4 regions of the Shewanella sp. 10N.286.52.A9 genome follow, and region 4 is predicted to be linked to each of the others. Evidence: predicted binding sites of a transcription regulator. Region 4 holds the regulator's gene; each other region holds the start of a gene.
What was found. The regulator LexA, encoded in region 4, represses DNA repair genes until DNA is damaged. The targets are predictions, from matches to a motif close to TACTGTATNNNNATACAGTA.
Positions count from the first base shown of each region.

Region 1 (6,104 bases), 140 kb from region 4:
TCTAAAGCAAGCGCTTTATTACAGCAGGCTGAACAATTAAGTCCCGACAACCCTCGAATTGCATTAGTTAAAGCTATGAGTGCATTTTACACGCCTGCGCAATATGGTGGAGGTTACGACAAAGCCAGTGAGTTGGCCTCATTAGCCATTGCACGCTATCAAAACCCTTGTGATGAGATCTGTTGGGGACATGCTGAAGCTTACACTTGGCGAGGTCTTGCCAAACAAGAGCTCGGTCAACAAGATGCCGCAAAGCAGGACTGGCAACAAGCGTTAACTATTAATCCAGACTATGGTTGGGCTAACTTCCTGCTAAACCCAACCTCTACAGTGAATGCTAGTCAATAATGCCACGGGACCTGTTAGCTACTGCTACCCATTGCCGATGGGTTGCAGTATGCTAACTTGCTAAGGAAAGGTTATGAATACTCAAGATACTGCCAATCAGTCTGTTCAAGGAATGGTTCACACGGATATGACCACTAACGAAAACAACCACCCAGAAAAAGCCTACAAGCAAAAAACGGCTTGGGTCTATTTGTTAAACCTCATTTTTTATTTCATACCTATTTGGTTTATGCGTGATGATGTTATGCGTGTAAGCATTAGTCTATTGCTATTAATTCCATTCTTATACGGTTATTTTTGGGCTTATAAAAGTAGCCAAGCAAAAGCCATATACCCTATATCGTTAATGATTTCGACTGCGGTTATCGCCAGTTTATTTACCAGCGGCGGAATTTCATTTTTTAGTTTTGCGGGCTTTTTTATTGGTTTTTTTTACTCATTACGCACCAGCATTATCAGTTTTATCGCCATCAGTATTGGGTTATGGACACTAAACTACCTTGTAGGGTATCCCGCATTTTATTTCCCGCTATACGGCATGTTAATCGTGTTTGTGGTGGGATTATTTGGTGTAGTAGAACATAACAATGAGCGAATTAGACGTCAGCAACGTCAATCAAATGATGAAATTGCCAGTTTAGCGACAGCCCTAGAACGAGAAAGAATTGCTCGAGATCTTCACGATATTATGGGTCACAACTTATCGTCTATCGCCCTTAAAGCGCAGTTAGCGGAAAAACTCGTTGAAGCAGGAAACCTGCCTTTAGCAAAAGAACATTTGAGTCAATTAGCAGAAATAGCCAGAGACAGCCTTAGTCAAATCAGACAAACAGTATCGGATTATAAACATAAAGGCTTGGCTGACACCTTACAGCAATTAACCGCATCCCTTCGAGAACAAAGCATAGAAGTGAACGTCAACGGCCAACTGCCCGAGATGCCCGAATTATATGAATCACAACTAGGGTTAATGTTTACTGAACTAGTCAATAACATGCTCAAGCACGGCACCGCAACTGAATGTTGGTGGCAGTTTAGCCATCAAAACAACACCCTAAACGTACGTTTATCTGATAATTCATCAACACAAGCGATAGTGGAAGGGAATGGACTAAAAGGCATCGCAGAACGGGCTCAATTGCTCAAAGGCGCATTTAACTATCAAATTACCGATGGTTATCAGTTCACGATTTCATTGCCTCTTTCTACCGATAAGGACAGCTGATTCATGAAAATTTTACTGGCAGAGGATCAAGCTATGGTGAGAGGAGCGCTTTCAGCACTGCTCACTCTTAGCAATGATGAAACCATTGGCCCAGTTGAAGTCACAGAAGCCGAAGACGGCACTCAGGCTATTGCGTTACTCAAACAACACTCGTTTGATTTACTGCTCAGTGACATCGAAATGCCAGGGCATACAGGCCTTGAATTAGCGCAATGGCTTAAAGAACAGCATGGTGCAGCACTGCAAACCAAAGTCATTATCTTAACCACCTTTGGTCGAGCCGGTTATATCAAGCGAGCGCTTGGCTGTGGCGTCGATGGCTTTTTATTAAAAGATGCCCCCACAGAAAGTTTATTATCGGCAATCAAGCAGGTCATGGCTGGCAAAAAGGTGATCGATCCAGAGCTTGCAATCAGTGCCATCGGGGATATTGATCCGCTAAATGATAAGGAACGAAAAGCGTTACGATTTGCCAGCGAAGGATTATCTACCAGTGATATTGCCGCGAAGCTGTTCATTGCCGAAGGGACAGTCAGGAATTACTTGTCTGAAGCGATCAGTAAGCTTAATGCCAGTAATCGTATTGATGCTGCCCGTATCGCTCAACAAAAAGGCTGGTTATAGCGTTGCTTAGCTGCCAAAAAGGGGAATATTATTGCCTTGTATTAAAACTCTGCTAAGATAGGCATAAATATCTGTATATATTTACAGTACTATTGTCTCTAGCAAGCATTCTCACTCGATAGTGAACTGTATAACTTATTGGATAACTCTGTTAACCCTTGCTAGCATGATAGCGCCAACACTCGACAATATGAAGGCATTGTGGATTTGCAACCATTGGATCAGGTTCCTATTACCGACTTAAAAGGCATAGCCAAAAAAGTCGCTGAAAAACTCGATAAGCTGGGTATTAAAACAGTACAAGATGTGCTGTTTCATCTGCCTATGCGCTACGAAGATCGCACCCAAATCTATCCCATTGCGAGTTTATATCCTGCCATGTATGGCACTGTCGAAGCAGAAATCATTTCTACCCAAATTGTCCCTGGCCGCAAACGCATGCTGACCTGCACTATTGCAGACGACACAGGAATGCTAACCCTACGTTTCTTTAACTTTTCAGTTGCCCAACGTAATGGCATGCAAAACGGCGCGATTATTCGCGCTTATGGTGAAATTAAGCGCGGTAAAAGACACTTTGAGATTATTCACCCCGAATACAAGATAATCAAAGAAGGCGAGAATCCAGCATTAAGTGATTCACTGACCCCCATTTACCCTTCAACAGAAGGTCTTAAACAAGCCAGTTGGATTAAACTAACCGAACAAGCACTGACTCACCTAACTCACGGCGGGCTAACCGAGTTGCTCCCCGCCGAGTTGCAACCAAATAATATGAGTATTAGCCATGCTTTACAGTTAATACATAGGCCTCCCAATGACATCGAACAAGCTGACTTGGAGATGGGGATGCATCCTGCTCAGCAGCGGTTAGTACAAGAAGAGTTATTGGCGCACAATTTAAGTATGTTAAAGCTGCGTCAACGTAACAACCTTGATAAAGCTGTCACGCTTTCGGCAACAGGCCAACTACTAAACCCGTTTTTAAAAGCCCTGCCCTTCAAACCCACAGGGGCTCAACAGCGAGTGGTCGCAGACATAAGCCGAGATATTGAGAAACCAACACCAATGATGCGTTTAGTGCAAGGTGATGTCGGTTCAGGAAAAACCTTAGTTGCTGCACTGGCAGCGCTACAAGCCATTGAAAATGGCTACCAAGTGGCGATGATGGCACCCACCGAATTGTTGGCTGAACAACATGCTATTAATTTTGCAGCGTGGTTTGAGCCGCTCGGACTAAAAGTCGGCTGGCTTGCAGGTAAACTAAAAGGCAAGGCAAGGGCTCAATCACTAGCGGATATCGCTGATGGTAGCGCCAATATGGTCATTGGCACCCACGCCATCTTCCAAGAGCAAGTCAATTTTGACAAATTAGCACTGATAATTATCGATGAGCAGCATCGCTTTGGAGTGCATCAACGGTTGGGCCTACGTGAAAAAGGCATTAGCCAAGGTTTTCATCCTCATCAATTGATCATGACAGCCACTCCGATACCTCGCACATTAGCAATGACAGCTTATGCCGACTTAGAAACCTCTATCATTGATGAGCTACCACCTGGCAGAACGCCTGTCAGTACAGTTGCTGTGAGTGATAATCGCCGTGATGAAGTCATTGAGCGGGTCAAGCAAGCAGCCTTAAACGACAATCGACAAATTTATTGGGTCTGCACCTTAATTGAAGAATCTGAAGTGCTGGAATGCCAAGCTGCTGAAGATACAGCAGAAGAGCTCAGTCGTTTATTACCAGAGCTCAACATTGGTCTGGTGCATGGACGAATGAAAAGCGCAGAAAAACAGCAAATAATGGCTCAATTTAAAGCGGGTGAGCTACATTTACTAGTGGCAACCACTGTGATTGAAGTTGGTGTTGATGTACCCAATGCCAGTTTGATGATTATTGAAAACCCCGAAAGGCTGGGCTTAGCGCAATTACACCAATTACGTGGTCGTGTCGGTCGAGGCTCAGTCGTGAGTCATTGCCTACTGCTTTACAAAGCGCCATTGTCGCAAACAGCAACAAAACGACTTGGTGTATTAAGGTCGAGTAATGACGGTTTTGTTATTGCCCAAAAAGATTTAGAGATCCGCGGCCCAGGTGAAGTGCTCGGCACTCGTCAAACTGGGCTGGCAGAAATGAAAATAGCAGATTTGGTCAGAGACCAGTATTTAATTGAAAACACCCAAAAACTTGCCGCACATGTCATGCGACAAGTACCTGAAAATGTTGATGGCATCATTCACCGTTGGTTAGGTGATCGCCAGCAATACGTACAAGCATAAATTATTGTTAACTTAGGTCTATTATCACTAGACAAGCGTTAATAATATTGCAGAATGAGTGATGAGCTTGAGGCTAAACAATATTTATCTCGTGTTCAGTTCCACTTTTGATGTTTAAAGCTAAGGAATAGAAATGCAAGTCAATCAAGAAGACAGAGCAACACCACAATCGAGCCGTGCAGGTGGCAGCAATGCAGGTGTTATCGGCGTAACCATTGCCGTTATTTTGGCTGGTGCAGGTTATTTCTATTTCACGTCAGAGCCGTCTGAACCTGAGGTGATAGCCCCAACACCAGTACAATTGCCAGAGCCGGTGCCTGAACAGCCCATCGAGCAAGAGCCAATTGAAGAAGTGATTGTTGAACCAGAAGTGGTAGAGCCGACCGAAATCATTCCAATAGAACCTGAAGTGGTCGTTGAACCACTACCAGCACTGACCGAAAGTGATGATTTTGTAGAGCAAAAAACCATTGAAATGGCTGATGGAATGAAAATCGAATCCATCATCCTTAAAAAAGACATTGCTCGCCAGTTTGTGGTATTTGTCGACAACATGGCACAAGGTGAAGTCATTCATAAAGCCAGCCCTTTAAAAGGTCCTAAAGACAGCTTTAGCGTCAGTGAAATTACCGACAAAATCTACTTAAACCCAGACAGCTACCACCGTTATGATCTCTATGCAGACATGATAGCGGGCATGAATGATGAACAGTTAATCAGTACTTTTGAAGAGTTATCGCCTTTATTTGACGAAGCATTCGAAGAACTTGGTTATAGTGACATGAGCTTCAATGAACGTATGGTAGAAGCATTTGATGTGATTTTGGCAGCCCCCATTATCGAAGATCCAATTGAGCTGTCATCAATCAGTGTTAACTATTTATTTGTTGACCCTAAACTTGAGTCGCTACCCAACATTCAAAAATTAATGGTGCGCATGGGGCCTGAAAATACCAAGAAAATCAAAGGTGCTGTAAGAAAGCTTAAACAACAGCTAAACAACTAGCTTTTGTAGGTATTTTTAGTACTAGCCAACCTATCGCAGCCAAACCCTAATCGAATAAGAGCAAGTTACTCGATTAGGTTTGCAGTTCAAGCACCCACAAAATAGCGATCTTATGTCGCTATTTTTTGTTTTTGTGATGCTAAATATTACGGTACAATTGCTGACGTTATTAAATTAACAACAAGCTGCCATATTCATAGCGTCCAAACCCTATCGATGTGGCCATCTCAGCAAGGGATACCTGAGTCGTACCAGAGGCAATGTAGTGCAATTAGTATTTGATATTCTTTCATGGGGCGCATGGTCTCTAGACTTTCAAGATAAAGAAAGCTGGCGCCAATGGGATAATGCTGTCACCCCGACTACAGAAAATAAAACCTCTCCCGCTTTAGCTCACGTGCCAGCCATGCAACGTCGCCGTTTTAGCCGCTTAACTAAAATGATGCTGACTGCAGCCCATGACTGCCAACCCGCAAAACATTGCCGCAGCGTGTTTGCTTCTCGTCATGGCGAACTCACTCGCACACTGGGTTTATTACAAGATATTGTTGATAAAGAAGCGCTTTCTCCATTAGCTTTCAGCCAGTCAGTACACAACACAGCCAGTGGCATTTACGG
Region 1 covers NZ_JBFRJQ010000001.1:60,353-66,456, forward strand. The annotation lists gene AB4128_RS00270 (hypothetical protein) at 1-348, shown strand, start outside; gene AB4128_RS00275 (sensor histidine kinase) at 422-1,573, shown strand; gene AB4128_RS00280 (response regulator transcription factor) at 1,577-2,197, shown strand; gene recG (ATP-dependent DNA helicase RecG) at 2,405-4,480, shown strand; gene AB4128_RS00290 (DUF3014 domain-containing protein) at 4,614-5,486, shown strand; gene AB4128_RS00295 (beta-ketoacyl synthase chain length factor) at 5,752-6,104, shown strand, end outside.
Region 1: recG (ATP-dependent DNA helicase RecG) is a predicted target of LexA. The motif match lies at 2,267-2,286, and genes of this name have one in related genera.

Region 2 (6,104 bases), on a different contig from region 4:
TATTCTCAATTTGAATATTATCTACAACCACTGGGAAGTTTGCCATTTCTTCTGATAAACGACGCTCAATCCCTTGTATCGCACTGGCCCTATCTTGAATTAACTGCTCAGCTTCAAACTGTGGGATCGTATCTTTGGTCGCAGAACGAAAACGAGGATCTAAAATACGCTGTTCAAATTGACTTAAGCCGCCATAACTTTTAAACAAATCTAAAGCGGCTTCTTTATTGACAGTCCAGTTAACCGATACTTCGATGGTTACAGGCATTTGCTCTTTAGTGCTTGAAGCCATTTTTTCTGCATTTTTACGGGTTCTAACTTCAATGACTTCAACAGTTTCAATAAATGGGATTTTAAAATGTAATCCAGGGTTTTGTTGATCCATTGCTTCGCCAAAGCGTTTAACAACCCCTACATGCCCCTCGATAACGATGTAGTAAGAGTTAAAAACTGCAATGATTAATAATAATAAAGGCAAGGCTTTAAATAACGAACCTGTGCTAAAAACATCCTTGATATTCATAAACTTCCTTTTGATTTAATGATGTAGTTAAATTAAAGGCGCTAGATTACCTAAAACAAACAAAATCGCAACATCAAATCAAAAAGAACCTTGTAAAGCTTGTATTCGCACGCACGTTACTCAGTGACAGTAACGCTATTCGATCAACACTAAGCTAATCACTAGCCATACCTTTATATTGCTTGGCTTACTCCATAAAACCAATTAACTCGTTGCCTTCTTTGGTGGCCTTTTCTTAGAGGCCGATTTTGCACCCGTTGTGGACTTGCGTTTATAACCCGTTTTAGCGCCGCTTCGGCGTTTTTTGTAACCAGGACCTGTCACACCCGCTAAGGCATTAGGTAACTGATTAGCAGCTTGAGTAACCAATTCATTGAGCTGGGTAATTAAAGGAGACATAAATGCATCGTAACGTAATTGCTTTTGGCTAATGGCATCTAAACTACTTTCCCATAATGCGGTCATATCAGGTGTGGTCGCACTTTCTGGTAGTGAATGAACTAGTCCGACTCCGACTTGGGTTGCCACAATTGACTTCCCTTGACGCTGCAAATAACCTCGTTTAAATAATAATTCAATAATGCCTGCACGAGTCGCTTCAGTGCCGAGTCCATCGGTATCTTTAAGGATTTTTTTTACTTCGCTATTGCTCACAAAACGATTAATCCCTGTCATGGCGCCAAGTAATGTCGCATCAGTAAAATGCTTCGGTGGTTGGGTGGTTTTCTCAAGCAGTTCACCACGAGAGCAATGTAATTGCTGACCATTTACAAGCGGAGGTAAGGTGCTGAGTTCCTCTTCATTTTTATGCCCACTTGGGCCATTTGTATCACTCATGCTTGTTTTGCTCGATTGGCTTGAAGCAAATAGTTGTTTCCACCCCATTGCAGTTTCTTGTTTCGCTTTAGTGGTAAAGAGTCCTCCAGCGATGGTCACTTCCACTTGGGTTTCATCATAAAGATAAGCTGGATAAAACTGGGCTAAATATTGCCTCGCAATGTGCGAGTACAATTTTGCTTCTTTGCTCGACAAAGAGGTTAAATTAGCCATTTTTTCAGTGGGAATGATGGCATGGTGAGCGTCGACTTTTTTATCATCCCAAGCTTTAGATTTAAGCTTAGCGTTTGGCGAATCAATTTTTGCAGTTAACGTCGCGTCATTACTGACAATTGCTTTTATCACCTGCGGTGCAAGGCCATGTTGTTCAGCAGGTAAATAACGACTATCTGAGCGCGGATAAGTAATCAATTTATGGCGCTCGTATAAGCTTTGACAAGTATCTAAGACGTCTTTTGCGCTCATACCGAAACGTTTAGCTGCATCAATTTGCAGTGACGATAAGCTATAGGGCAAAGGTGGATTTTGGCGTTTACTTTTAGCTTCAAGCTTAGTCACCTGTGCAGGCTGATCAGTAATTCGACCAACAACATTTTCAGCTAAGCCCTTTGCTAACACGCGACCTTCTTCATCCATATATGGCTGGCACGCTTCACTTGGCTTCCATTTAGCGGAGAATGATTCATTTTTGTCAGTTAATAAATGCGCAAGTACTTCATAAAAAGGTTTAGGGACAAAATTGGCTATTTCCTCATCACGCCTCACGACCAAACCTAAAACCGGTGTTTGTACTCGGCCAACCGACAATACTCCTTGATAACCCACTTTTTTGCCTTGAATGGTATAGGCTCGGGTCATATTCATGCCGTAAAGCCAATCAGCACGGCTGCGAGCTAATGCTGATGTTGAAAGCGGAACGAACTCTTTATTGCTGCGTATTTGTCCTAGTGCTCTTTTGACAGCGCTAGGGTTTAAATCACTAATAAGTAGACGCTGGGTTTGCGCTAACTTATCAGCTTTAACACCAGCATGTGCTATCACTTCATCAACCAGCAATTGCCCTTCTCTATCTGGATCGCCCGCATTAACAAGACTTGAGGCTTGTTTTATCAATTTTTTAAGGGTGGACAACTGCGAACGCGTTTTAGATTTAGGCTTAAGCTTCCAACTGTCAGGCACAATTGGTAAATGTGCCAATTGCCAGGACTTGTAGGCTGGATCGTAAGCGTCTGGCTCAGCTTGCTCCAGCAAGTGCCCGACACACCAAGAAACATAGTTGCCATTAGCATCCATGATATAACCGTCGCCTTTTTTATGGGGCTTTGGCAATACTTCGGCAATAGCGCGACCTAAGCTGGGTTTCTCGGCAATATACAGGATCATTCAATTCAAACCGTTTAAATCAGTTGAGCCTTTTAATGCAGGCTTTTTAATATCATTCTGATACTGTATATAATTACAGTAGAAAATTACAGTAATTATTTAAAGTTTTTTTACTTTATCCATAAAAAATTTAGTTTGGTAATCGATGGCAATAAATGACGCCTGCACGACAAAATATTACCTTCAAGCATGTTAACAAACTAGAATTGGCGAGTTTTACTGCTTTTTTTGTAGTTTATTTTCATAACCGAAAAATAAAGAATATAAAATTGCCCCAACTGCCATACAATTGACTTTTTACACCGCCAAAAACAAACGTTTCATCTAAATTAAGATAATTAAAGCTGAAATAAAGTTGATCTAGATCATCATTGTTAATGAATTCTTGGGATAGGTTTAGTTATCGCAAATTTTGAGCTCAGGAGCCCGTTATGGAATTGAAACAATGTGAGAAGTGTTACACAGACGTCTGCGTTAACGGGAAATGGTTTCATCATGATCATTTGACCACAAGTGCTTACATGTTAAATGGTGGCTCACCAGAAATGGTTGAACTTGCTAAAATGCCAACCACTGAAACTGAGTTAATCGATATGCTGACCAGCACTTTCTGAGTAAAGTTTGCTGATTTTATTCAGCTAAAAGTGGCAACAACGCCCTATGAATTTTGATAAAAGAGCAGTGCTAACACTGCTTTTTTTATGCCTGCTATTTAAGCTTATAACCAGAGTGTATTTTGGCTTTAGTGCTATTTTAAATGATAAATTAAGTGCTATGTCGTAAAGAACGATGTGCAGCCTATTTATCACCTAATCTGCATTGTCTGCTAGTTGCTTCGCTTTCATAGTACGTAGCACTAAAATAACGATAGCAGTAACTGCTGGACTCAATATTGTCAGTGCAGTTTTGGTTGACCATACCGTTATCAGAGCATCGAGATCGTTATGGGATGTGTAATAATCAACAGGGAAATAGAAAATCAACAACCACAATGGTATCGAGCTTAAGACAATATGAAGCATGTACTTGCTGTTAACTTCTCGTTGCTTAGCTTTTTTATTGCACAGATGAATAACACCAATGGTGATAACAGAGAAAACCACTGCCACACCCCATAAAAGAAAAGCAATCACCATTCCCATTCATTACCTCAACAAACGATTAATTAAACTTCATCACTTCATTAAACTGACTTATTCGGACTTGCTTATTTTGTTTACTTATTCAACTCAAGTAAGTCCCATTTATTGCCGTATAAATCCTGAAACACCACAACAGTGCCATATTCTTCTACCCTCGGTTCCTCATTGAATACCACTTCATTGGCCTGCATTGACTTATAGTCACGCCAAAAGTCGTTAGTTTGAAGAAACAAAAATACCCGACCTCCAGTTTGATTACCCACCGACTGCTTTTGAGTTTCATTGCTAGCTTGAGCTAATAACAATTTGGTGCCATTGCCATTTGGCGGTGACACTAACACCCAACGTTTTCCGCCGCCCAAATCGGTATCTTCGACCAAGGTAAACTGTAGTTTTTGAGTGTAAAAGGCAATAGCGTCATCATAATCGTCAACGACTAATGCAATCATTCCGATTTGCTGTTGAGTAACAGTCGACATGCAATATCCTTTTAATTGAATGTAAAATTAGCACTAAGATTGTAAGGGTTTAATTAGAAAAAATCTGATTTATTTTATTGATATAAAACAAGTTAAATTTTTAAAGGTAGGATTAAATTCAGCGAAAAGTAAAAATAAGCCACTCATTAAGGTGTGGCTTATTTCGAATTAATTGGTCTGCAAATAGTAAAGTGCTTTAGTGACAATTTAGCCTCTTTTAGCCACTGACAAGGGAATGGAAAAATCTATCATGCCTAGGTAAATAATAATTATCATAATTAAAAGACATCACAACACGCTTTGTGCGTCCGATGATTTCATTGCGAGGCACAAGCCCAATCACACGTGAATCAGCACTGTTATCCCGATTATCACCTAATACAAGATAATACCCGGTTGGCACAGTAACCTCGTTAAACTTTGAGCGTATTGAGCCCATTTTATTCACTCTTATTGAATGCGCCACGCCGAGTAAATCTTCAATCTTATCCTGCGTATCATCTTGATAACGATTACTCGTATAACTAAAATCATGATAATTAATGTTTTGATGGTTAATCTCTAATCGATTGTTGTTTAACGCTACGGTGTCGCCAGGTACGCCAACGACACGCTTTACCAGTCTATTTCCAGCAGCTTCGGAGTCAAAAATAATGATATCTCCGCGAGCTGGATCGCCTGTTTTATATAAAGAAACATGAGTAAAAGGAATGCGAACATCGTACGCCATTTTGTTTGCAAGAATTCTGTCACCGATTAATATACTTGGCTTCATTGAGCTTGTAGGCACGGTATACCAATCAGCAACTGCGCTTCTGAATACACTCATTAACGCAATAAAAATCAGCAGTGATTTATACTCTTTTAGCAACTTTGTGAGTTTGTTTATCATCATAATCCCTTATGTTTAGCTATGAACCTAGTGCTAACGCTAAGCTTGCGGCTTTACGCTTACCGTTTAATGTAATGCACTTTCTGTAATGAACTTTATGTAATGAACTTTATGTAATGAACTTTACGTAATAATTTGAGCACTTGGTTAAAGCAATTATAAGGCCACTATTACTTACCAATAAATTCAGTAATTTAATATTTTTAGGGTTAACTGAAATGAGTAGTATCACCACCTTTTAGTCTTTTAACCTAAACAAGTGATACGTCGTCATATGAAAATGAGTTAAACAAACCACTCGTTCAAAATTTTCGCATTAAAAAAGGAAGCCGAAGCTTCCTGTTATTGTGGCACCATCAATGACGAGTCGTTAACTTAATTTCTCTGTAAAAAAGCTAATGGTACGATCCCATGCCAGTTTAGCGTTGGCTTCATCATAGCGACCTGTCGAATCGTTATGAAAACCATGCTTGGCGCCTTTATACATATGCATTTGATAAGGCACTTTATAACGCTTTAAATCAGCTTCGTAGTCAGGCCATGATTTATTAACCCGTTCATCTTCTTCACCAAGTTGTACCATTAATGACGCTTTAATATTTTCTCGAAGCTCTTTCTTAGCGGGTGTCCCGTAAAAAGGCACCCCTGCGATAAGCAAGTCAGATTCGACTGCAGCAAGATAATTGACGATATAGCCGCCGAAACAAAAACCTACCGCGCCTAGTTTTCCATTACTGTTTTCATGAGATTTTAAAAATTTAGCCGCAGCGACAAAATCTTGCTGAATTTTATCTCTGTCCATCGAACGCTGCATTGCGCGGCCTTCGTCATCATTACCAGGATAGCCA
Region 2 covers NZ_JBFRJQ010000030.1:16,124-22,227, forward strand. The annotation lists gene AB4128_RS18405 (prohibitin family protein) at 1-523, opposite strand, end outside; gene AB4128_RS18410 (DNA topoisomerase III) at 728-2,743, opposite strand; gene AB4128_RS18415 (hypothetical protein) at 3,175-3,357, shown strand; gene AB4128_RS18420 (hypothetical protein) at 3,553-3,879, opposite strand; gene AB4128_RS18425 (VOC family protein) at 3,960-4,364, opposite strand; gene lepB (signal peptidase I) at 4,582-5,256, opposite strand; gene AB4128_RS18435 (dienelactone hydrolase family protein) at 5,627-6,104, opposite strand, start outside.
Region 2: AB4128_RS18410 (DNA topoisomerase III) is a predicted target of LexA. The motif match lies at 2,805-2,824, and genes of this name have one in related genera.

Region 3 (6,104 bases), on a different contig from region 4:
CGATTGGCGCGACAGGTTCAGGCTGGATATCGGCTGAAAAGCCAGCGAGTTTCTTAGGCTTCATGGATATTATTGGCGCTGCAACAGTCAGACTTAAAGCCCTTAAAGCTTACCTAAGCGCTTTGTAATAAGAAGTAATAGATAGTTGCGGAAATATAAAAGGGAGCTTTGGCTCCCTTTTTTATGTGTTTTATGTGTATCACTTAGCGTGCTTACAATAAGATTCCCTAGAGCGTTAAAACAAATAACTCCTTATTGACTTAACGCTTGATTTGAGGAAATGGTGTCATTATTAGTCGCCAATTTAATTTGCTTGTATTGCTGAAACACACTTTGAGCTAGAATCGTTATTGTCATCACTTGATATAAAATTCCAGACCATGACATCAAATATATTGAAAGCATTAAGTTCAATGCATTACTCACTAGCATAGCGGCGCGAAGTGCCATTCCTTTACAATAAAATAGACTTATACTCATTACCACTGCTGCAAAAACTGCGCACCATTCACTCCAATGTTCTGCCCACATTACTCCCTGTAAAATCGCTACAGTAGAGAAGGTAACACTCATCATTAATGGCACGAATTCCGATTTCGTTGTATGGCCGAGTTGCTGGCAACAACGGAATCGAACCACATTTACAAGTTGATTCGCCATCCCAAGAAAGCTGCCTAGTAAGCCTAAGTGAATGGCTGTAAGAATGGATGCAAGCATATTGCCATGAATAAATTTGCAATCTTGTTTTTGGCTATTTGCCCACCAGCCGATAGCCATTGAAATGAAGCCTAGTAATTGCACAAAGAACAGTTGATTAAACGCAAACTCAGACACGCAGATGATACTCACTAAAAAATCGAAGGGCGTATTGTCTATATTTTCAGCAGCATTAATTTGATCTGAACGAGGTTTTCAGCTTTAGCCTTAATATTCAGCCTAAAAATAGTTATTTTCTGATTTAGTGTGCTTCAAAGGTGTAAGGTTTGTTCTTGATGGGTAATGGCTTTGTTTGTTATTTGTTGCACCTGTCAAGTTTGTGGTCGCTGTATACTATCCCGTTTTAATAACTACTCACATCACTTCTCAATCGTTTTTCAACATTTCATTTAAACACTCACTTAACGACAACTGACCTTTGGGATATCTTGCCAACAGGTTGTGTATTGTGGGGTCAGTAGCTCTCTGCGCATATGCCACTTTCCAGTAATCCCTTGGGCGGCAACAAATATTGAGTCAGTGCCATAGCGCTGGTTAAGCTTATCGCAAACCTGCATGAGTGTCGGATCTTTGGCCGGAGTAAATAAGTCTCCCTGTAAATGCTGTACCGGAGAAAGGTCAATAAGACCAATGCCAATTTTATAATACCGTGTATTTGGATTAAATAACTGACTCCCTATGGCTGTTGCATAACTAATGAGTTCGCATGTGTCATTGGTCGGAAATGCACAACGATAATGGTATTTAAAACCGGAAGGTTGCTCATCGTATGGAGAGTTTTTGGCAAAAATAAGTAGACTACTGGCTGCTGAACCTTGCTGCCTTGCTTTGGCGGCAGCGATGGCTGCATGTTTACTCAGGGCTTGCAGCAAAGATTCTCTATCAGTGATCCGCTGGCCAACACTGCGGGTGGAAAAAATTTGCTGCTTATCAGCTCTTGCGCTATCCCATCCTTTACATTGCTCGCCATTGAGCTCTCGCACCGTACGTTCTATTTCAATACTAAAATTTTTACGGGCGATCCCAGGCTGTAAGTTCGCTAATGCTAAAGCAGTATGAACCCCCATTGCCTGGAGTTTTTTACCTATTCTTGAGCCGATCCCCCAGACATCGGTGGCTTTCATGTTTGCTAGAATAGCGCGGCGCTCTTCATCGGACTCGATGCAGCAAACACCGTCATACCCAGCAAGCTTTTTGGCTGCGTGGTTGGCCACTTTAGCGAGTGTTAAGGTTTCGCCAATGCCAACACAAACCGCTAAACGCGTTTCTTTCCATACTGCTCTGCGAATAAGAGAGGCGTGATGGCTTAAACATGGAATTGCTGGGTAACTACGCTTAAAAGAGAGAAAAGATTCATCAATACTGTATATGTGCTGTTCGGGGGCGAAGCGACCAATGACATCCATCATGTTATGAGACAAAGAGGCATAAAGCTCATAATTAGAAGAAAGTGCAATAACCCCTAGTTTTTCACATTGATGTTTAACTTCAAAGTAAGGGCCAAATTTACCAATGCCTAATGCTTTAGCTTGACGGTTGGCCGCAACAATACAGCCGTCATTATTGGATAGGACAACAATAGGGCGTCCACGCCATTCAGGCCTAAACACTTGCTCTGCGCTGCAATAAAAAGAGTTGGCATCGACTAAGGCATACATGGGTTAACGACCCGACAATATTGGGCTTTGACGGTGACAACGTATTGAACGGATCACCACACCTTCAACAGTAAAGCTGTCATGTTCTTGAATCAGTACACTATGGTGATTGTCATTCGCTGATAATAATAATCGCCGCTGAGTATCAATTAATTTGCAGACGAAGCAGCCATTATAATTCGCCACAATAACATCGTGATTTTCCACATTAACATGGCGATCGACTATCAAAATGTCTTTATCAAAAATCCCTATCTTTTCCATTGAGTCGCCGCTGGCTTGACCAATAAATGTTGCGCTTGGGTGTTCAATCAGTAGCTCATCTAAACTGAGTGGTAGCTGTCGATATTCAGCAGCTGGGGACTCAAAACCTGTAATGCCAGCACTGGCAAAAATAGGGATCACATTCATAAATCTCACATCATAAAAAAATAACTGTATATTTATACAGTATTATAGTGCTCCCCGTAAAATTGGCAATAATTTATCTGGTTTTGGCGGCTTTTTGAACGAAGTGTGCGTTTTGCGAACGGATTTTAGCTAGGAGCGACAGAGGTCATATTGATAAGTGACTAATAGGTATAGCTACTTGATAAATAAACAGGTCAAGTTGTAGAAAATACTGCCAGCTTGAGAAGTTAACTTTCTGTTCAGCTTAGGTTTAGCAAAATTCATTACTATAACAGTCAGATAATGATTATTTACTGTCGCTTAATAATATGAAATATGTGCCTTCTAGTTGTTCTTTGTCTCAATGAGGCGCGAAATGGTAACTAATGCGTCAGTGAGATGGATAAGATAGTGTCAATTAACCGGGCACATAATTGATTAAATCGGAGTGAGTATGAAAAAATTAAAAACGATTACTGCATTTATTGCATTCAGTTTATTTTCAGTGGCTGCTAATGCCAGTTTTTCAACTCAGCAATCTGTGGTCATTCAAATAGACCAATCTATTGCCAACATCGATAGCGCTGTAAGCTGCTCAATAATTTACTCGCATACGCCGTTAGCGTCAGAAGCAGATTTTTATAAAGGCATGGTTTACGAGAACTATTCTAACCTAGTTGAGCAATTAGTATTAACAGGTCAGACAGAACAACAAGCAAGGCAAATTGCGATGGAAAAGGTTGTGAGCCAAGCTACGCATATGGAAACCTTAATAAAAGAGCAAAAAGCCGATGGCAACAAGGCGCAATTCACTCAGTTATTAAAAACCACAGCAGTGCAAAACCAGTGTGTTCACTATGCTAGTAATAACTAGTTAACGGTTTATTATCAATATCGGTAGTAATAACCATACGAATAAAAATATACCCGGTCACCACAATTGATGACCGGGTATATTTATTTAGCAGTGCCCATATTTAACAGGGTGCTAAGTAAATCGTTAATGCAGTGAAGAGACTATTTTATCCTGATTAAAGCCCCTGATAAGCGTGCCATTAACTTGCAATAAAGGGATCCCTTGGCCGTTTAATGCTTGATAACGTTCATTAGCAGCGAAAGATTTCTCAATATCAAACTCTTGATAAGCAATGCCATTATCGTCAAAAAAGATACGTGCCTTTTGGCAGTACTTGCACCAAGCTGTTGCATACATAATAACTTCATTACTGGCGGCATAGGTGGCACGGATAGGCTCGACCGGTGATTGATTCCAGTGTTGGTAAGCGGCGTAAAGGACCAACAACACAAATAGCTTTTTCAATGAATACCTTCCATGGGCTCAATGGGCTTAAAAAATAATCGTAATTATATAAACATCGGGATGAAAATTAAACCGCTATTTCAATATGTCTAAATAAGCGATTACGAATAAATAAAGTGGGGATAAGGCAGTATTTATCTAGTGAATGTGAGCAATTAAATCATGCCGGTTTCATATCTCTTTTAAGGATATTTTTTGCGGCAACGATATCAAATAAAAGCACTTTAAAATCAGTAGTGTGATTCGCATCAAATTAGCCTGTGACAGATTGTCGCACTGTCTACGCTTCTGATTGAGCAAAGCGAATTAATCTGCGAAAACGTTCATAGATAAATAATAAATGGACGTTGTAATGAAATTTAATACTTCAATTTTAGCTGCGCTGATTGCGGCATCTTTAACGCCAAACTTGGCAATAGCAGATCATACTACAAAGACCTGTGATGGTGAGCAATGCGATGATTATATCGTTGTCACGGGTGAATTAATGAAAGAGCCATCTAAGGTTACTACCGATCCAAAAAAACCTCGCTTACCTTTACCTGCATACGATGGCGCAGGTTTCTTGAAAACGATACCAGGCTTTAGCATTAGTCGTAAGGGCGGCGCTGGTGGCGACCCTTCTTTGCGAGGAATGGGGGGATCACGGGTCAGTATTGTTGATGACGGCCAACATGTTTACGGTACCTGCGGTGGCCGAATGGATCCTCCAACCGCATATATTTATCCTGAAGCCTATGACGCCATTACTGTCATTAAAGGACCGCAAACGGTTAAATATGGTCCAGTGGGCTCAGCCGGAACCGTTTTATTTGAAAAAGAGCGCCATAGCTTTGTAGAAAAAGACATGGAAGGCCGATTGAGTATGACAGGCGGCAGCTTTGGCCGAGAAGACTATTTGGTTGAAATGAAAGCCGGCACTGAGACGCATTATATTGACTTTGATATGAATAAATCCAAAAGCGATCACTATGAAGATGGCGATGGAAACACAATACAATCAAGTTATGATCGCAGTAATGTCAATGTGGCGCTTGGATGGACACCAGATGAAGATACCGTTGTTGAATTGGCCTATGGCAGTTCAAGTGGTGAAGCTGAATATGCAGACAGAGCAAATAAAGCACGCCAAATTGACAATGAAAACCTAACACTTTTGGCGAAACGAGACGTTAACTCATCATGGTTAAACAACGTCGAATTTCAATTTTATTCCAATGAAAACGATCACATCATGGATCAATTTGATCAAGGAGTAAATGCTGGTACCAATGTGCGCCGTGAGACCACAGGAGGGCATCTTTGGTTGGATCTAGCGTTGAGTGATAAGTGGGAAACCCTAATCGGTATCGATTATATGGACAGTGCGCATGAAGGCAGAAGCATAGACAAGGAGTTAGATAACGGCCTTGATGATCTATTGGCTAAGCCTTTTAACAAAAACATGAGCTATGAAAATATCGGCGTGTTTGTTGAAGCCAATTACCATATCAATTATGCGACAAGCCAAGGGAAAATTTTAACAGGGTTAAGATTGGATCAATGGGATACCGAGTTACATGTGGGCCAAAAAGGTCAGCGAGAGGATGATCTTGTCAGTGGTTTTATTCGTTACGAGCACATGTCTGGTCACAGTCAGTACTATGCAGGTGTTGGTCGTGCTGAGCGCATTCCTGATTACTGGGAGTTTATGAAAGCTGATGATAGCAATATGGCCATTAAGGCATTTGATTTAGAACCTGAAAAAACAACCCAGCTTGATGTCGGTTGGATATATCAAAATGATTATGAAATCTCGACGGCATTTTATTATGGCAAGGTCGACGATTATATTTTAATTGATTCAAATGGGGCTAAAACATCTGCCTACAATGTTGATGCGACCATTTGGGGTGGTGAACTTGGTGTAATGTACCCCTTTAATGAACAATGGTCTGCACAAACGACGGTTAGCTACAGCCATGGCGACAATGATACCGCCGATACACCTCTTGGACAAATCTCGCCATTAGAAGGGC
Region 3 covers NZ_JBFRJQ010000028.1:27,285-33,388, forward strand. The annotation lists gene AB4128_RS17725 (HlyD family secretion protein) at 1-128, shown strand, start outside; gene AB4128_RS17730 (YgjV family protein) at 253-834, opposite strand; gene AB4128_RS17735 (Y-family DNA polymerase) at 1,119-2,375, opposite strand; gene AB4128_RS17740 (LexA family transcriptional regulator) at 2,379-2,786, opposite strand; gene AB4128_RS17745 (hypothetical protein) at 3,220-3,639, shown strand; gene AB4128_RS17750 (glutaredoxin family protein) at 3,766-4,086, opposite strand; gene AB4128_RS17755 (TonB-dependent copper receptor) at 4,439-6,104, shown strand, end outside.
Region 3: AB4128_RS17740 (LexA family transcriptional regulator) is a predicted target of LexA. The motif match lies at 2,809-2,828, and genes of this name have one in related genera.

Region 4 (6,104 bases):
CCAAATACCATAATAAGACCGTGTACTGTGGTCATTTGGTTAAAGAAGTTAGGGTCAACTAACTGTAAGCCTGGCTGAAATAGCTCTGCACGAATGACCATTGCCATCGCACCACCAGTGAGGAACATAATAAAACTGAACCATAAATACATAGAACCAATGTCTTTATGGTTAGTGGTTAATATCCAGCGCATGATGCCTTTTGGCGCGCCATGATGGTGATCATCATGGCCGTCATGAGAATGTTCATCATGAGCTGGGGTAGTATCTTGTGTAATTGTGCTCATCTGTATCCCTTACTTTCCATGACCAACAACATCGGTGGCTTGAACAGCATCACCAGTATTATTTCCCCAAGCATTTCGCTCATACGTCACAACAGCTGCGAGTTGCTGAGGTGAGAGTATGGAGCTAAATCCTTGCATTGCTGTACCCGGTTGGCCATTGATAACCACTTCAAGGTGTCCTTCAACAGGCCCCATGACTAACGGACTGCCCACTAACGCAGGGAATGCGCCAGGTAAACCTGTACCAGCGGCTTGGTGACATGCAGCACAGCTGCTGAGGTAAACTTGCTCACCCATTGCCATCAGCTCATCCATAGATAAGTCATCCATAACAACGTCAGGCGTTGCTTCTTCAACGACGTCAGCAACCACTTGTTCTACCTCAGGTTGTGTCGCTGGTAACTCAGCAGGCAAAGTGACAGGCGTTGGCTTATCACTTGCATCGCTAGGTGCCCCACCAGAGTTCACATCTGCAGCTTGAACCACATCACCAGAATCATTACCCCAAGCGTTTCGCTCGTAGGTCACAACAGCTGCAATTTCTGTTGCAGTAAGCTGTTTCGCGAAGGCTTGCATGGCAGTACCAGGCTGGCCGTTGACGACAATATCAATGTGGCCAGCAACTGACCCTTTAATGATTGGGCTGCCGATAAGAGACGGGAATACACCAGGTAGTCCTGCACCATTTGGTTGGTGACAAGCGGCACATCGGCCCATGTAAACTTGTTCACCTTGAGCCATCAACTCATCAAAGGTCAGGGTTTGCGACAGTGACGCTTCGGCCGCGGCTTTTGCATCAGCAGTTAGTTGTTTTTGATCTTTTAGCCATTGCTCAAAGTCTGCTTCAGAAACGGCTTCAACTACCACCGGCATGAATCCGTGGTCTTTACCACACAACTCAGCACATTGACCTCGGTAGGTACCAACCTTATCAATCTTGGTCCAAGCTTCATTAATAAAACCTGGGTTAGCATCTTTTTTCACCGCAAATGCAGGAACCCACCAAGAGTGAATCACATCATCTGAAGTCATTAAAAAGCGTACTTTACGATTGATTGGCAGAACGAGGGGCTTATCGACTTCTAGTAGGTAAGTTTCAGTTTTCGTTTCTGTCCCAGTAATTTGATCGGCAGGGGTGGAAAGTAAACTGTAAAACTCGACGTCTTCATTAAAATAGCTGTAATGCCATTTCCATTGAGAGCCGGTTACTTTGATAGTTAACTCCGCATCACTTGGGTCTTCCATAGCAATGAGGGTTTTTGTGGCAGGAATTGCCATACCAATGAGGATAAGAAACGGCACGACAGTCCATGCTATTTCCACTTTGGTACTATCATGGAAATCAGCAGGTACTGCACCCTTTGATTTTCTATGATAAATCATGGAGTAAATCATGATTCCAAATACCACAACACCAATAGCACAACAGATATAAAGAATGATCATATGGAGGTCGTAAACCTTACCACTGATCTCTGTTACCCCTTGGGTCATGTTAAGCGGCATATCAGCCGCTGCAAGTGGCACTGCAAAAAACAGCACCATTAATCCATACAACAATCGCTTCACAAGACTACTCCTCTGCCAATTGCGATTTGCAATAACAACAAGGAAAAGTCACACAGTAATACTCTGCTCTATGCAAACTTTTCTATTCCCGAAAAAGTTTGATCACTTCAAAGTACACGGTGGCAGTGAGTATTAATACTCGATTATTCTATTGGGTTTTGGTGGCCACACTTGTACCTAATACTGAACTTTTCAATTCTTAAATTGACGCTTTTTATTCAAGGCTTTCTATACCGCATGGTACCAGCACAATCTTTACAGCGTTTTATCACTTATGTTCATTTTTACCACTAAGAGAGGTCAATAAATGTTACTCCCTTGTTAACTACATTACTTGGAGATTAAATATTGATCAAGATCACTTTATCATCTAATTTGCTGAAAAAAGGCGCAAAAAAAAGCCCGTCACCGAAATGAAGGGCTTTTTTAGCAAATAGACTTTAGTGAAATGCAGATAAATTCAATTGGGTTGCAGCCACAGGATTACTGGCGTTTAATTGGTCAACACGTAAGTGAGTATTTACATCTTCAATAATGACACCTTGCGCTAAGGCGCTTTTAGCGACTAATTGAATGCGACGATTATCACGAGCATCTAATGGGGTTGTCCATGTAATCACTGCGCTGGATGTACCACTTGTGAGTGCTTTTTCCATTGCCCACAGTGTTTCGACTTCATCTTTAGTGTGAACCAGTAATACACGGTCCATTCTGACATTGGCGTTCGCTAGAATTTGTTTGTAACCAATGTGAGGCGGATTAATCAGTACAATCCATCGCCCTTGTTGACTTAATACGGCTAACTGGCCGCATAGCTGAGTTAATTCAGTTAACCCTTGGTTAGCTGTTTGTTTGGTTTCGATACCTTGCTTTACTGGCGCAGCTGCTGATGCCATGTCCATCCATAAACCTGGGTGACGTGGTGCATTACCTATTAATGTGTTCATAACCAACCTCCATTACGGATAACGCCAACAGCGAGCCCTTCAATCGTAAGGCTTTGGCATGTTAAATCGACTTTTATCGGCGAGTACTGCTCGTTTTCTGCATGCAGATAAACAACGTTGCCTTTCTTTTCAAAACGCTTCACGGTGACATCATCATCAACACGGGCAACAACGACTTGACCATTTTTAGCTTGCTGCATTTTGTGAACCGCTAATAAGTCACCTTCAATAATGCCAATATCCTTCATACTGTCGCCACGAACACGTAGTAAGAAATTAGCATTGGGTTTAAACATTTCAGGATCAACTTGAAAGTATTGTTCAACATGTTCTAACGCCAAAATTGGTTCACCAGCCGCAACCTGACCAATCAGTGGTAAGCCTTCTTCGACTTCCTCTTCTTCTTGGACCATACGGATACCGCGAGAGGTACCTGGAATAATTTCAATGCAACCTTTTTTAGCGAGTGCTTTTAAATGTTCTTCTGCAGCATTAGCACTTTTAAAGCCTAATCTAGTGGCAATTTCTGCACGAGTTGGTGGCATACCTGTCTCGGCAATATTGCATTTAATTAATTCTAGAATTTCAGCTTGTCGTGGCGTTAAAGGTCTCATGTTGATTCCTGTTTTTTTATACAGTGACTGTCATTATATACAGTATCTTTGGTCGCGCAAGTATTAACCAACATTTTTTGCTGATAAAGCAATAGATATGAATTTTTATCGAAGTTTTTAGTTATTTAAAGCTAATTAAATCAGTGATTTATTGTTTTTGTGGGGCGTCGGTAAATTAGTGTGTTTTATTATTGATGACTCAAGTGAATAAGCCAAAAAGTACTGGATACCGTCTATTTATACAGTACTGTACCTAAATGTTTTGCTACTTACTAAGTGATTGATACTTGATGTTAGAACCAACAAAACTTGCTACTTAAATGTTAACTAGATTTACCGAGGTTAGTGTAACTGAATGATATTCTGGTATCCTATGCGCAATAAATCGTTGTTGATAATGCGAAGACCCATGTTAAAACCAGATTCTATCATTGCTAAATCATTACGTTGGATTCAGAAATTAATGGTACACAGTGTTGTTGTGCCTGAGGATCCGTTCGCTGACCTTAACTTAGATCCTGACAAACCAGTGGTCTATGTGATGAAAACGGAGTCGCTGAGTGATATTGCTGCCTTACATGAAATGACAGCTAAATATAACTTGCCAAGTCCGTATGAACGGTTAGATGTTGATGGTTTCAATACCCCTAGAATTGTGTGTGTGGAAGGGCGTAAACCCTTGTTTGGTAAGCGCCATAGTAGCGATAAATTTGTAGCAAACTTTACTAAGTTGCTCGAATTACACCAAAAGAACAAAGAACTCGACATCCAGCTTGTGCCTGTAAGCCTATATTGGGGTCGTATCCCAGGTAAAGAAGATGACACCATGACCGCTGCGGTTTTTGAGCGTGAAAACCCAACATGGTTACGTAAATGGTTAATGATTCTATTTTTAGGTCGCCATAATTTCATTCAATTTTCTAATGCCATGTCGCTGCGTTATATGGCTGATGAACACGGCACAGATGTCAGTATTGCGCATAAGCTTATCCGTGTGGCTCGTGTGCATTTTCGCCGTCAACGTAAAGTGATGACGGGGCCTCAGCTTCCTAATCGTCAAGCGATGTTCAATTCGCTGTTAAAGTCAGAATCCATCAAGCGTGCCATTCAAGAAGAAGCCGTTAACAAAAAAATTCCCGAAGAAAAGGCACGTGAAAAAGCCATTGAGTACCTTGATGAAATCGCAGCAGACTATTCGGATAACTTGATTCGTATTGCTGAGCGTTTCTTAACTTGGCTTTGGAACAAGTTATACAGTGGTATTAGCATCAAGAGTGCGGAGCAAGTTCGTAAACTGCATCATGATGGTCATGAAATCGTTTATGTGCCGTGTCATCGAAGCCATATGGATTACTTATTACTGTCATATATTCTTTATTATCAAGGCATGGTTCCACCGCATATTGCGGCAGGGATTAATCTTAACTTTTGGCCGGCAGGTCCAATGTTCCGCCGTGGTGGTGCCTTCTTTATCCGTCGTAGTTTTAACGGTAATAAGCTTTATACCGCAGTATTCAGAGAGTATTTAGATCAACTATTTGCTAAAGGCTATTCAGTTGAGTATTTCACTGAGGGTGGTCGTTCACGTACTGGTCGTCTACTTGCTCCTAAAACGGGCATGCTAGCGATGACGGTAAACAGCGTATTGCGTGGTATCGAGCGTCCTGTGACCTTAGTGCCAGTGTATCTTGGCTACGATCATGTCATGGAAGTGTCGACTTATCATAAAGAATTAAGTGGTAAGAAAAAGCAAAAAGAATCTGTATGGCAAGTGTTTGGTGCATTGCGTAAGTTGGGTAACTTTGGACAAGGTTACGTTAACTTTGGTGAGCCAATTAACGTGCAGCAGTTCTTAAATCAGCAGTCGCCAGATTGGCGTGAAGAAGTGGCTAAAGATCCTGAGCAAAAACCAACATGGTTAACGCCTGCGGTTAATCAATTAGCCAATAAAGTGATGACAAACATTAACAGTGCAGCAGCTGCGAGCTCTGTTACGTTAACCAGTATGGTGTTATTAGCCGCTGAACAAAATGCATTAGAGCGCACAGAGCTGGAACGTCAGCTAGATTTATATCTTAAATTGATGAAAGAAGTGCCTTACACTGATTACACCTCAGTAGCTCAAGGCAGTGCTAGTGAATTAGTTGATCAATGTCTATCACTGAAAAAGTTTACTTCGCACACTGATCAAATTGGTGAAATTATTGCGATTGAAGAGTCTTCAGCAATTGCGATGAGCTACTACCGTAATAACATCATCCATTTAATGGCAGTTCCTTCGTTAATAGCGAGTTGCTTGGTGCAATACGAAGAGTTTAATCGTCAAAAAATTCATGAAATCGTTAATGACTTCTACCCGCTACTCAAAGCTGAGTTGTTTATGGGGATTGAAGACTTACCCGCTTACATCGATAGCGTATTAAACTTATTTGTTGAGCAACAGCTTATTTCGGGTACAGACGAGTTTGAACTCAATCAAAGTAATATTACCCAGTTAATGTTATTGTCTGAAACTGTCAGTGAGACATTACAACGTTACGCGATTATCTTTAATTTATTGGCTTATAAACCGGATATTGAACGTTCAGATCTAGAAAGCGCGAGCCACTTATTAGCTCAGCGTTTAGGTGCTTTACACGGAATTACTGCGCCAGAGTTTTATGATAAAAAACTCTACAATAATTTGA
Region 4 covers NZ_JBFRJQ010000001.1:202,934-209,037, reverse strand. The annotation lists gene ctaD (cytochrome c oxidase subunit I) at 1-287, opposite strand, end outside; gene coxB (cytochrome c oxidase subunit II) at 297-1,856, opposite strand; gene AB4128_RS00985 (cell division inhibitor SulA) at 2,297-2,803, opposite strand; gene lexA (transcriptional repressor LexA) at 2,800-3,417, opposite strand; gene plsB (glycerol-3-phosphate 1-O-acyltransferase PlsB) at 3,827-6,104, shown strand, end outside.